2 regions of the Mycobacterium zoologicum genome follow, and region 1 is predicted to be linked to the other one. Evidence: riboswitches for the same ligand, from Rfam matches in the RefSeq annotation. Region 1 holds a riboswitch; the other holds the start of a gene.
What was found. A riboswitch is a leader RNA that binds a small molecule or an ion and turns the genes downstream of it on or off. The one in region 1 is predicted to bind cobalamin.
Positions count from the first base shown of each region.

Region 2: linked by a shared signal. The riboswitch ahead of metE (5-methyltetrahydropteroyltriglutamate--homocysteine S-methyltransferase) and the one ahead of K6T84_RS14660 (PPE family protein) in region 1 are both predicted to bind cobalamin.

Region 1 covers NZ_JAYJJS010000017.1:37,132-41,315, forward strand. Annotated here, with positions in the region: gene K6T84_RS14660 (PPE family protein) at 1-1,578, opposite strand, end outside; adenosylcobalamin (AdoCbl) riboswitch at 1,585-1,731, opposite strand; gene K6T84_RS14665 (NADP-dependent isocitrate dehydrogenase) at 1,838-4,072, opposite strand.
Region 2 covers NZ_JAYJJS010000001.1:189,025-193,244, forward strand. Annotated here, with positions in the region: gene K6T84_RS00915 (NAD(P)H-dependent amine dehydrogenase family protein) at 1-349, opposite strand, end outside; gene K6T84_RS00920 (LLM class flavin-dependent oxidoreductase) at 346-1,320, opposite strand; gene K6T84_RS00925 (SDR family oxidoreductase) at 1,408-2,058, shown strand; cobalamin riboswitch at 2,098-2,299, shown strand; gene metE (5-methyltetrahydropteroyltriglutamate--homocysteine S-methyltransferase) at 2,433-4,220, shown strand, end outside.

The DNA of each region.
Region 1 (4,184 bases):
TTGGCGATACTGCAGCGCCCATGTGCCGGGCGTCATAGGAGTGGTGACACCGCCGCCGAACCCGTCCCCGGACAGCGCGGTCAGGCCGCTCGGTGAAAAGTCATCCTCGAGGTCCATGTACTCGTGGCCGCGGCCGAGCATGTCGTGCTTGGCCCGTCGGCGCCGGCGGACCTTGGCCTTCTCCTCGGCGGCGGCGGCCTCCTCAGGAGCCGCGGCTGCCTCGGGTTCCGGGGCCTTGCGGCGACGGGCACTGGTGCCCGCGGCCCGGCGGGCCTGCTGGCTCAGGCCCGCGACCAGGTACATGTAGGCGAGGCTGTCGCCCGGTGACAGCGGCGGGGCGGGTGGTGGCGGGGGCGCGGCGGGCGCAGGCGGAGCCGCGGCCGGCACCGGAGCCGGCGCAGGGGCCGGAGCGGGGGCAGGCACCGGAGCCGGTGGCGTGGGTGCCACCGTCAACCCGGCGAACGGCGGGGGCACCGGGGGCACCGCGACCACCGGCACGGCGTGCAGGGCGGCCAGGCCCGACAGTCCCGCCAACCCGGCCAGCGGCGCCACCGCCAGCGGCAACGCGGCCGTCAACATCGGCAGCATGACCGGGATCAGCACGAGGGCTTGCTCCAGCAGCGTCTTGAGCAGGGCGATCACATCGGTGATGATCGTCCCGATCGCCTCGACCGCGGTGAACAGCAGCGTCGAGGCGATCGTGCCGGGATTTCCGGAGGCGAACGCCGCGGCCAGGTCCGCTCCGATGAACGCGAACGTCTGCGACAGGTAGGCGGCGAACGACCCGAAGTCCATCGGATAGCCCAACGCGAACGCGATGTTGTAGGGGCTCAGGAAGCTCAGCGGGTTGCCGGTCAGCGTCAGCCAGGGATCGAACCCGGAGAAGATCGACTGGAGGTACGGGTTGGCGGCCAGCTGGTTGATCATCGGCTGCAGCACGTTGTTGTAGAAGTCGGTGTAGCCGCTGTTCTGCAGCCAGTCCATGATGTCGTTCTGCCGATCCGGCGGCAGCTGCGACTGGCTGGCGTCGGCGGAGCCGGCCTTGACGATCTGCGGCGAAGCGGTGGTCTGCGGCGTCGACGCCACCGCGGCATCCGCCACGGCCTGATAGGTCGCCATCACCGCGGCCGCCTGGAACCACATCCGGCCGTAGTCGGCTTCGTTCAGCGCGATCGGAATCGCATTCACGCCAAAGAAATTCGTGCCCACCAGCACCGCGTGCGCAGCGTGGTTGGCGGCCAGCTCCGCAAGCGTCGGCATCGCCGCCAGCGCGGCGGTGTAGGCGGTGGCCGCGGTCTGCTGCTGGCCGGCGGTCACCGCGCTGGCGGCACCGGCCTGCACCAGCCAGGCCAGATACGGCACATTCGCCGCCACATAGGCCTCGGCGGACGGGCCCTGCCACGCGCCGGCCTGCACCGCTCCCAGCAGCGCGGTCAGGTCATGAGCGATCTCGGCGTACTCCGCACTCAACGCCGTCCACGCCGCCGCCGACGCCAGCATCGGACCGGCGCCGGGCCCGGCGGACAGCAGGGTGGAATGGACTTCAGGTGGAGACGCGATCCAGATCGGCGTGGTCACGGTCGCCAGCTCTCCCGGGGTGCCTCGCCCCGAATCGGAGTTTGCGACGACGTGAGTGTCTGGCTCTCGGGTGAATCAACTCCCCGATCACAGTGGCGGCACCGCGCCGGAATCAAACCGGCTTCCTACGTCGTCGTCGCCTTGCCTGCGAATTGTCGCACGCCGGACGCCCCTAACCGCCGCCGAGACGGAAATCCACGACGCCGGTGTCGGCGTGTCGGTCGTGGATTTCCGTCTCGGCGAGGAACGGCCTCTGGGATCAGTCCTTGGCGTCGATCACCGCGTTCAGCGCCTCGCTGGGCCGCATCACCGCGGCGGTCAGGGCGTGGTCCGGGGCGTAGTAGCCGCCGATGTCCACGGCCTCGCCCTGCACCTGCGTCAGCTGCTCGATGATGACGTCCTCGTTCTTGGCCAGCCTGTCGGCCAGGGCCGCGAAGTGCTTGGCCAGCCCGGCGTCCTCGGTCTGCGCGGCGAGCTCCTGGGCCCAGTACTTGGCCAGGTAGAACTGACTGCCCCGGTTGTCCAGCTCACCGGTCTTGCGCGACGGACTCTTGTTGTCGTCCAACAGCTTTCCGATCGCGGCGTCCAGCGTCTCACCGAGCACCTTGGCGCCCACGTTGCCGGTCTTGGCGCCCAGGTCGTCGAAGCTGGCGCCGAGGGCCAGGAACTCCCCGAGCGAGTCCCACCGCAGGTGGTTCTCCTCGACCAGCTGCTTGACGTGCTTGGGGGCCGAGCCGCCCGCACCCGTCTCGTACATGCCGCCGCCGGCCATCAGCGGCACGATCGAGAGCATCTTGGCGCTGGTGCCCAGTTCCAGAATCGGGAACAGGTCGGTGAGGTAGTCACGCAGGATGTTGCCGGTGGCCGCGATAGTGTCCTGGCCGCGGATCAGCCGCTCGCAGGTGTACCGCATGGCCCACACCTGCGGCATGATCTGGACCTCCAGGCCATCGGTGTCGTGGTCGGCCAGGTAGGTCTTGACCTTCTTGCGCAGCTCCGCCTCGTGCGGACGCTCGGTGTCGAGCCAGAACACCACCGTCATGCCCGACACCCGCGCCCGCTGGACGGCCAGCTTCACCCAGTCCTGGATGGCGGCGTCGGTGACGGTGCACAGCCGCCAGATGTCGCCGGCCTCGACGTTCTGGGTCAACAGCACCTCGCCGGTGGCCAGGTCCACGATGTCGGCAACGCCGGCCTCGGGGACCTCGAACGTCTTGTCGTGGCTGCCGTACTCCTCGGCCTTCTGCGCCATCAACCCGACGTTGGGCACGGTGCCCATGGTGGCCGGGTCGAACTGGCCGTGGGTCTTGCAGAAGTTGATCATCTCCTGGTAGATCCGCGCGAACGTGGACTCGGGGTTGACAGCCTTGGTGTCGCGGAGCCGGCCGTCGGCGCCGTACATCTTGCCGCCGGCCCGGATCATCGCCGGCATCGAGGCGTCCACGATCACATCGGATGGTGAGTGGAAGTTGGTGATGCCGTGCGCCGAGTCGACCATCGCCAGCTTGGGGCGGTGCTCGTGGCAGGCGTGCAGATCTTCGATGATCTCCTCACGCTGGGAGGCCGGCAGCGTCTCGATCTTGCTGTACAGGTCGACCATGCCGTTGTTGACGTTGACGCCCAGGTCGTCGAAGAGCTTCTGGTGCTTGGCGAACGCCTCTTTGTAGAAGACCTTGATGGCGTGGCCGAACACGATGGGGTGGCTGACCTTCATCATGGTCGCCTTGACGTGCAGGGAGAACATCACGCCGGTCTCGCGGGCGTCCTCCATCTGCTCCTCGTAGAACTCGCGCAGCGCCGCCACGCTCATGAACATCGAGTCGATGACCATGCCGTCGAGCAGCGACAGCTTCTCCTTGAGCACAATCGTCTTGCCGCCCTTGGTGGTCAGCTGCATCTTCACGTCGCGGTCGCGGTCCAGCGTCATCGACTTCTCACCGTGGTAGAAGTCGCCGTGCTTCATGGTCGCCACGTGCGTGCGCGAGGCCTGTGACCACTTGCCCATGCTGTGCGGATGCTTGCGGGCGTACTCCTTGACGGCCTTGGGCGCTCGTCGGTCCGAGTTTCCTTCGCGCAGAACCGGGTTCACCGCCGACCCCAGGCACTTGGCGTAGCGTTCGTGGATGTCGCGCTCCCGGTCGGACTTGGGGTCCTCCGGGTAGTCCGGCAGTTCGTAGCCCTTGCCCTGCAGTTCCTTGATGGCCGAGACCAACTGCGGCACCGAGGCACTGATGTTGGGCAGTTTGATGATCGTGGTGTCCGGCAACTGGGTCATCCGGCCGAGCTCGGCGAGGTTGTCCGGCACTCGCTGCTCGTCGGTGAGACAGTCCGGGAAGGCGGCCAGGATGCGGGCCGCCAGCGAGATGTCACTGGGTTGGACGTCGATACCCGCGGGCCCGGTGAATGCCTGCACGATCGGCAGGAACGAGTACGTCGCAAGCAGCGGCGCCTCGTCGGTCAGCGTGTAAATGATGGTCGGCTGGTCGGCGCACATGGCTGTTCTCCCGGCGTCAGGTTCTTAGGCGAACGATTCGTGCCGCGTGGTACACGGCGGGATTCAGTATCGCGTACCCCGACAGCACGCCCACCGGCGGTGAGCAGGTGGC
Region 2 (4,220 bases), on a different contig from region 1:
GGAAATAGCTCGGCGGATATACCAGGCTGGTCGATGACGTCGAGACGACGTTGATGCCGGCCGCCAGCAGCCGCAGATAGTCGGGCACCGCGCCGGCGTCGCGTTCGGGACCGCTCGCGGCATACACCACGCAGTCGGGCCGCAGCGCGATCAGCGCATCGGCGTCACCGGTCGCCGCTACCCCCAGGGGCTTCCCACCGGCGAGTTCACCGGCGTCTCGCCCCGCCTTGTGCGGCGAATGAACCCAGACGCCAACGAGTTCCAGATCAGGCCGATGCCGGATCGCCTCGATGGCGATGGAGCCGACACCCCCGGTCGACCACACGACGATACGAGTCGGGTCAGTCATGGTTTCCCTTCGTTGCGGGCCGACACCGCGCGTTCCAGGTACGGCCACGCGAGAGCGGGCGGCAGCCCGCCACACAACGGCAGCAGCGGCAGGCTGCCACCGGACCGCAACTGCGCGGCCGCCTCGGCCACGGTGAAGACGCGGTAGGGGCCCGGCGTCGCCCGCAGCTCGGCCACACTGGCGGCCGGTGAAATGCTCGCCACCGTGCGATCCCCGTGCCGGTAGGCCGCGGCGGTCACGGCGTCGTGCAACAGGTACGGGCCCAGCTCGTCCCAGGCCTTGTCCACGTCGTCGGCGACGAATACCGTCGTCGGCGCATCGACGTCCGGGAGCCGCAGGGGGCCCGGTTCACGTCCGTGGTTTCGGCACTGCGATTCGTAGGCTTCCCTCAAAGCAGCCGAGTTCGTCTGAGCGATGAACCCCAGACCGTGGCGGGCGGCCCGCTTCGCCGCCGCCGCACTTCCGCCGGCCACCATGATGTGCGGGCCGCCTGGCGTCACGCACGGCGGCGTGATGTGAATACGGCGCCCCTGATGGATGACCGGCTCGCCCCGTAACAGCTGCAGCAGCAGCGCCAGTTTCTCGTCGGCCAGCCGCCCACGCCGGCTCATGTCCGCGCCGAAGTGTTCGTACTCCGGTGCGCGGTGACCGATACCGAAGGCGTAGGCGACGCGGCCGTTGCTGATGATGTCGAGCACGCTCATGTCTTCGGCCAGCCGCACCGGATCCCAGAACGGAAGGACCACCGCGGCAAGCAGAATCGGCAGCACCTGCGTTCGGGCGGCGATCGCCGAAGCCAGCAGCAACGGAGACGGCAGGTGCCCGTCCTCGGTGCCGTGATGCTCGGAGACAACGGCGGCCATCGCGCCGCGGGATTCGGCCCACGCGCACATTTCCAGTGCCGCGGCGTACAACTCGCCACTGGGCGCACCCGTGGCGGGCGCCCGCATGTCGAAGCGCAGCGTGAACATCCGCACGACTATAACCTAATATTTGTTCACATCGTTGGGTTTCGCTCGCGACCCAGCTTCTGACGATCGACGGGTAGCGTCGAAGCCATGGCACGCATTGTGATCATCGGGGGCCACGGCAACGTCGCCCTGCTGCTCAGTCCCATCCTTGCCGACGCCGGTGAGGAGGTGACGTCGATCTTCCGCAACCCCGACCACTCCGAGGAGGTCGCCGTCACCGGGGCGGTTCCGGTGGTGGCCGACATCGAGCAGCTCGACACCGACGCGCTGGCCGAACTGTTGACCGGCCACGACGCGGTGGTGTTCTCCGCCGGCGCCGGCGGCGGGAACCCGGCACGCACCTATGCCGTCGACCGCGACGCCGCGATCCGCACCATCGATGCCGCGGCGAAGGCAGGAGTCCGGCGGTTCGTCATGGTGTCCTACTTCGGCGCCGGCCCCGACCACGACGTCCCCGAAGACGACCCGTTCTACCCGTACGCCGAGGCCAAGGCCGCCGCCGACGCCCACCTGCGGGCCACCGACCTGGACTGGACGGTGCTGGGGCCGAGCCGGCTCACCCTCGAGCCCGCCACCGGAGAGATCGCTGTCGGACCGGACACCGGCAAAGGGCAGGTGTCGCGCGGCAACGTCGCGCTGGTGATCGCTGCCTGCCTGACCGACGCGTCGACAATTCGCCGCACCATCGAGTTCAACGACGGCACGATGCCCATCTCCGAGGCGCTCGCGGCCGGGTAATCTCGATCACGCAACTGGTTTGCCGATACCCCCGCGGTCTCGGCATCGAGCGCAACGCGGTTTTCCGTGGAGCGCGAGAGGGAACCCGGTGAGAATCCGGGACTGTCCCGCAGCGGTATGCAGGAACGACCGCCGTCATAGGCACTGGTCACGGGTCCGTGACTGGGAAGCGACGGCCATTAGGAGCACCGTGAGGTGCGCGCCTGCGAGTCCGAAGACCTGCCTGTTGTGCCGGGCGCGCCGCGCCCGGCGGATCAACGCCTCGCGGAATGGGCGTCTGGTTTTGATGGTTATAGTGCGTTAAATTGCACAGACCGGATTGGCTGGACACCCACCAGGCGGTGACCCACCTCTCCGAATCGAAGGATTGCACTATGACCGCTCAACCGTTCAGCGCCACCGTTCTCGGTTCACCCAGAATCGGGCCCCGCCGCGAACTCAAGCGCGCGACCGAGAGCTACTGGGCCGGCCGGATCGGCCAAGACGAGCTCAAGAAGGTGGCCGCCGGCCTGCGCCGCGACACCTGGGCGCAGCTGGCCGCCGCCGGCCTGGACTCGGTGCCGGTCAACACGTTCTCCTACTACGACCAGATGCTCGACACCGCGGTGCTGCTCGGCGCACTGCCGGAGCGGGTGGCCGGTGTGGCCGACGAGTTGGACCGCTACTTCGCCGCAGCCCGCGGCAACGCCGACATCGCACCGCTGGAGATGACGAAGTGGTTCGACACCAACTACCACTACATCGTCCCGGAGATCGGCCCGGACACAAAGTTCGCGCTCAACCCGGCCAAGGTACTCGCTGAGCTCAAAGAGGCTCAAGAGCAAGGCATTCCGGCTCGCCCGGTGATCATCGGACCGCTCACGTTCCTGCTGCTGAGCAAGGCCGTCGACGGGGCCACCACGCCGATCCTGCGCCTGGATGAGCTGACCGACATCTACGCCGAGCTGCTGTCCACGCTGGCCGGCGCCGGCGCGCAGTGGGTGCAGATCGACGAGCCGGTGCTGGTCACCGACATCGCCGCCGACGCCCCCGCCCTGGCCGAGCAGGTCTACCACCGCCTCGGCGCGCTGCGCGACCGGCCGTCGCTGTTCGTGGCCACCTACTTCGGCGACCCCGGCGCCGGGCTGGCGGCACTGGCCCGCACCCCGGTCGAGGCGATCGGTGTCGACCTGGTCTACGGGTCGGTGGATTCGGTTGTCGCCGAGCCTGAGCTGACGTCCAAGACGCTGGTCGCCGGCATCGTCGACGGTCACAACATCTGGCGCACCGACCTCCAGTCCGCCCTGGCCAAGCTGGAACGCCTGCTCGGCTCGGTCGGCACGCTGGCCGTGGGCACGTCGTGCTCGCTGCTGCACGTGCCCTACTCGCTGGAGCCGGAGACCGACCCGGCCCTGGACGACGGCCTGCGCAGTTGGCTGGCGTTCGGCGCCGAGAAGGTGACCGAGGTGGCCGTCCTGGCCCGCGCCCTGACCGAGGGCCGCGAGGCGGTGGCCGGCGCGATCGCTGCATCCGATGCCGCCGTGGCGTCCCGCAAATCGGATCCGCGGCTGAACAACGCCGATGTCCGCAGCCGGATCGCGGCGATCACCACCGCCGGGTCACACCGGGGCAGCGCCGCCGAACGCCGCGCCGCCCAGGACGAGCGACTGCACCTGCCGCCGCTGCCGACCACCACCATCGGCTCGTTCCCGCAGACCGTCGACATCCGCAAGGCCCGCGCCGCGCTGGTCGCCGGGGAGATCGACGAGACCGAGTACACCCGCCGGATGAAGGCGGAGATCGCCGACGTCATCACACTGCAGGAGGGCCTCGGCCTGGACGTGCTGGTGCACGGCGAGCCGGAGCGCAACGACATGGTGCAGTACTTCGCCGAGCAGTTGGACGGTTTCTTCGCCACCGCCAACGGTTGGGTGCAGTCCTACGGCAGCCGCTGCGTGCGTCCGCCGGTGCTGTTCGGTGACGTCTTCCGGCCACGCCCGATGACGGTCGACTGGGCCACCTACGCCCAGTCGCTGACCGACAAGCCGGTCAAGGGCATGCTCACCGGCCCGGTGACCATCCTTGCCTGGTCGTTCGTCCGCGACGACCAGCCGCTGGCCGACACCGCCGACCAGGTGGCTCTGGCGATCCGGGACGAGACGGTGGATCTGGAGGCCGCGGGC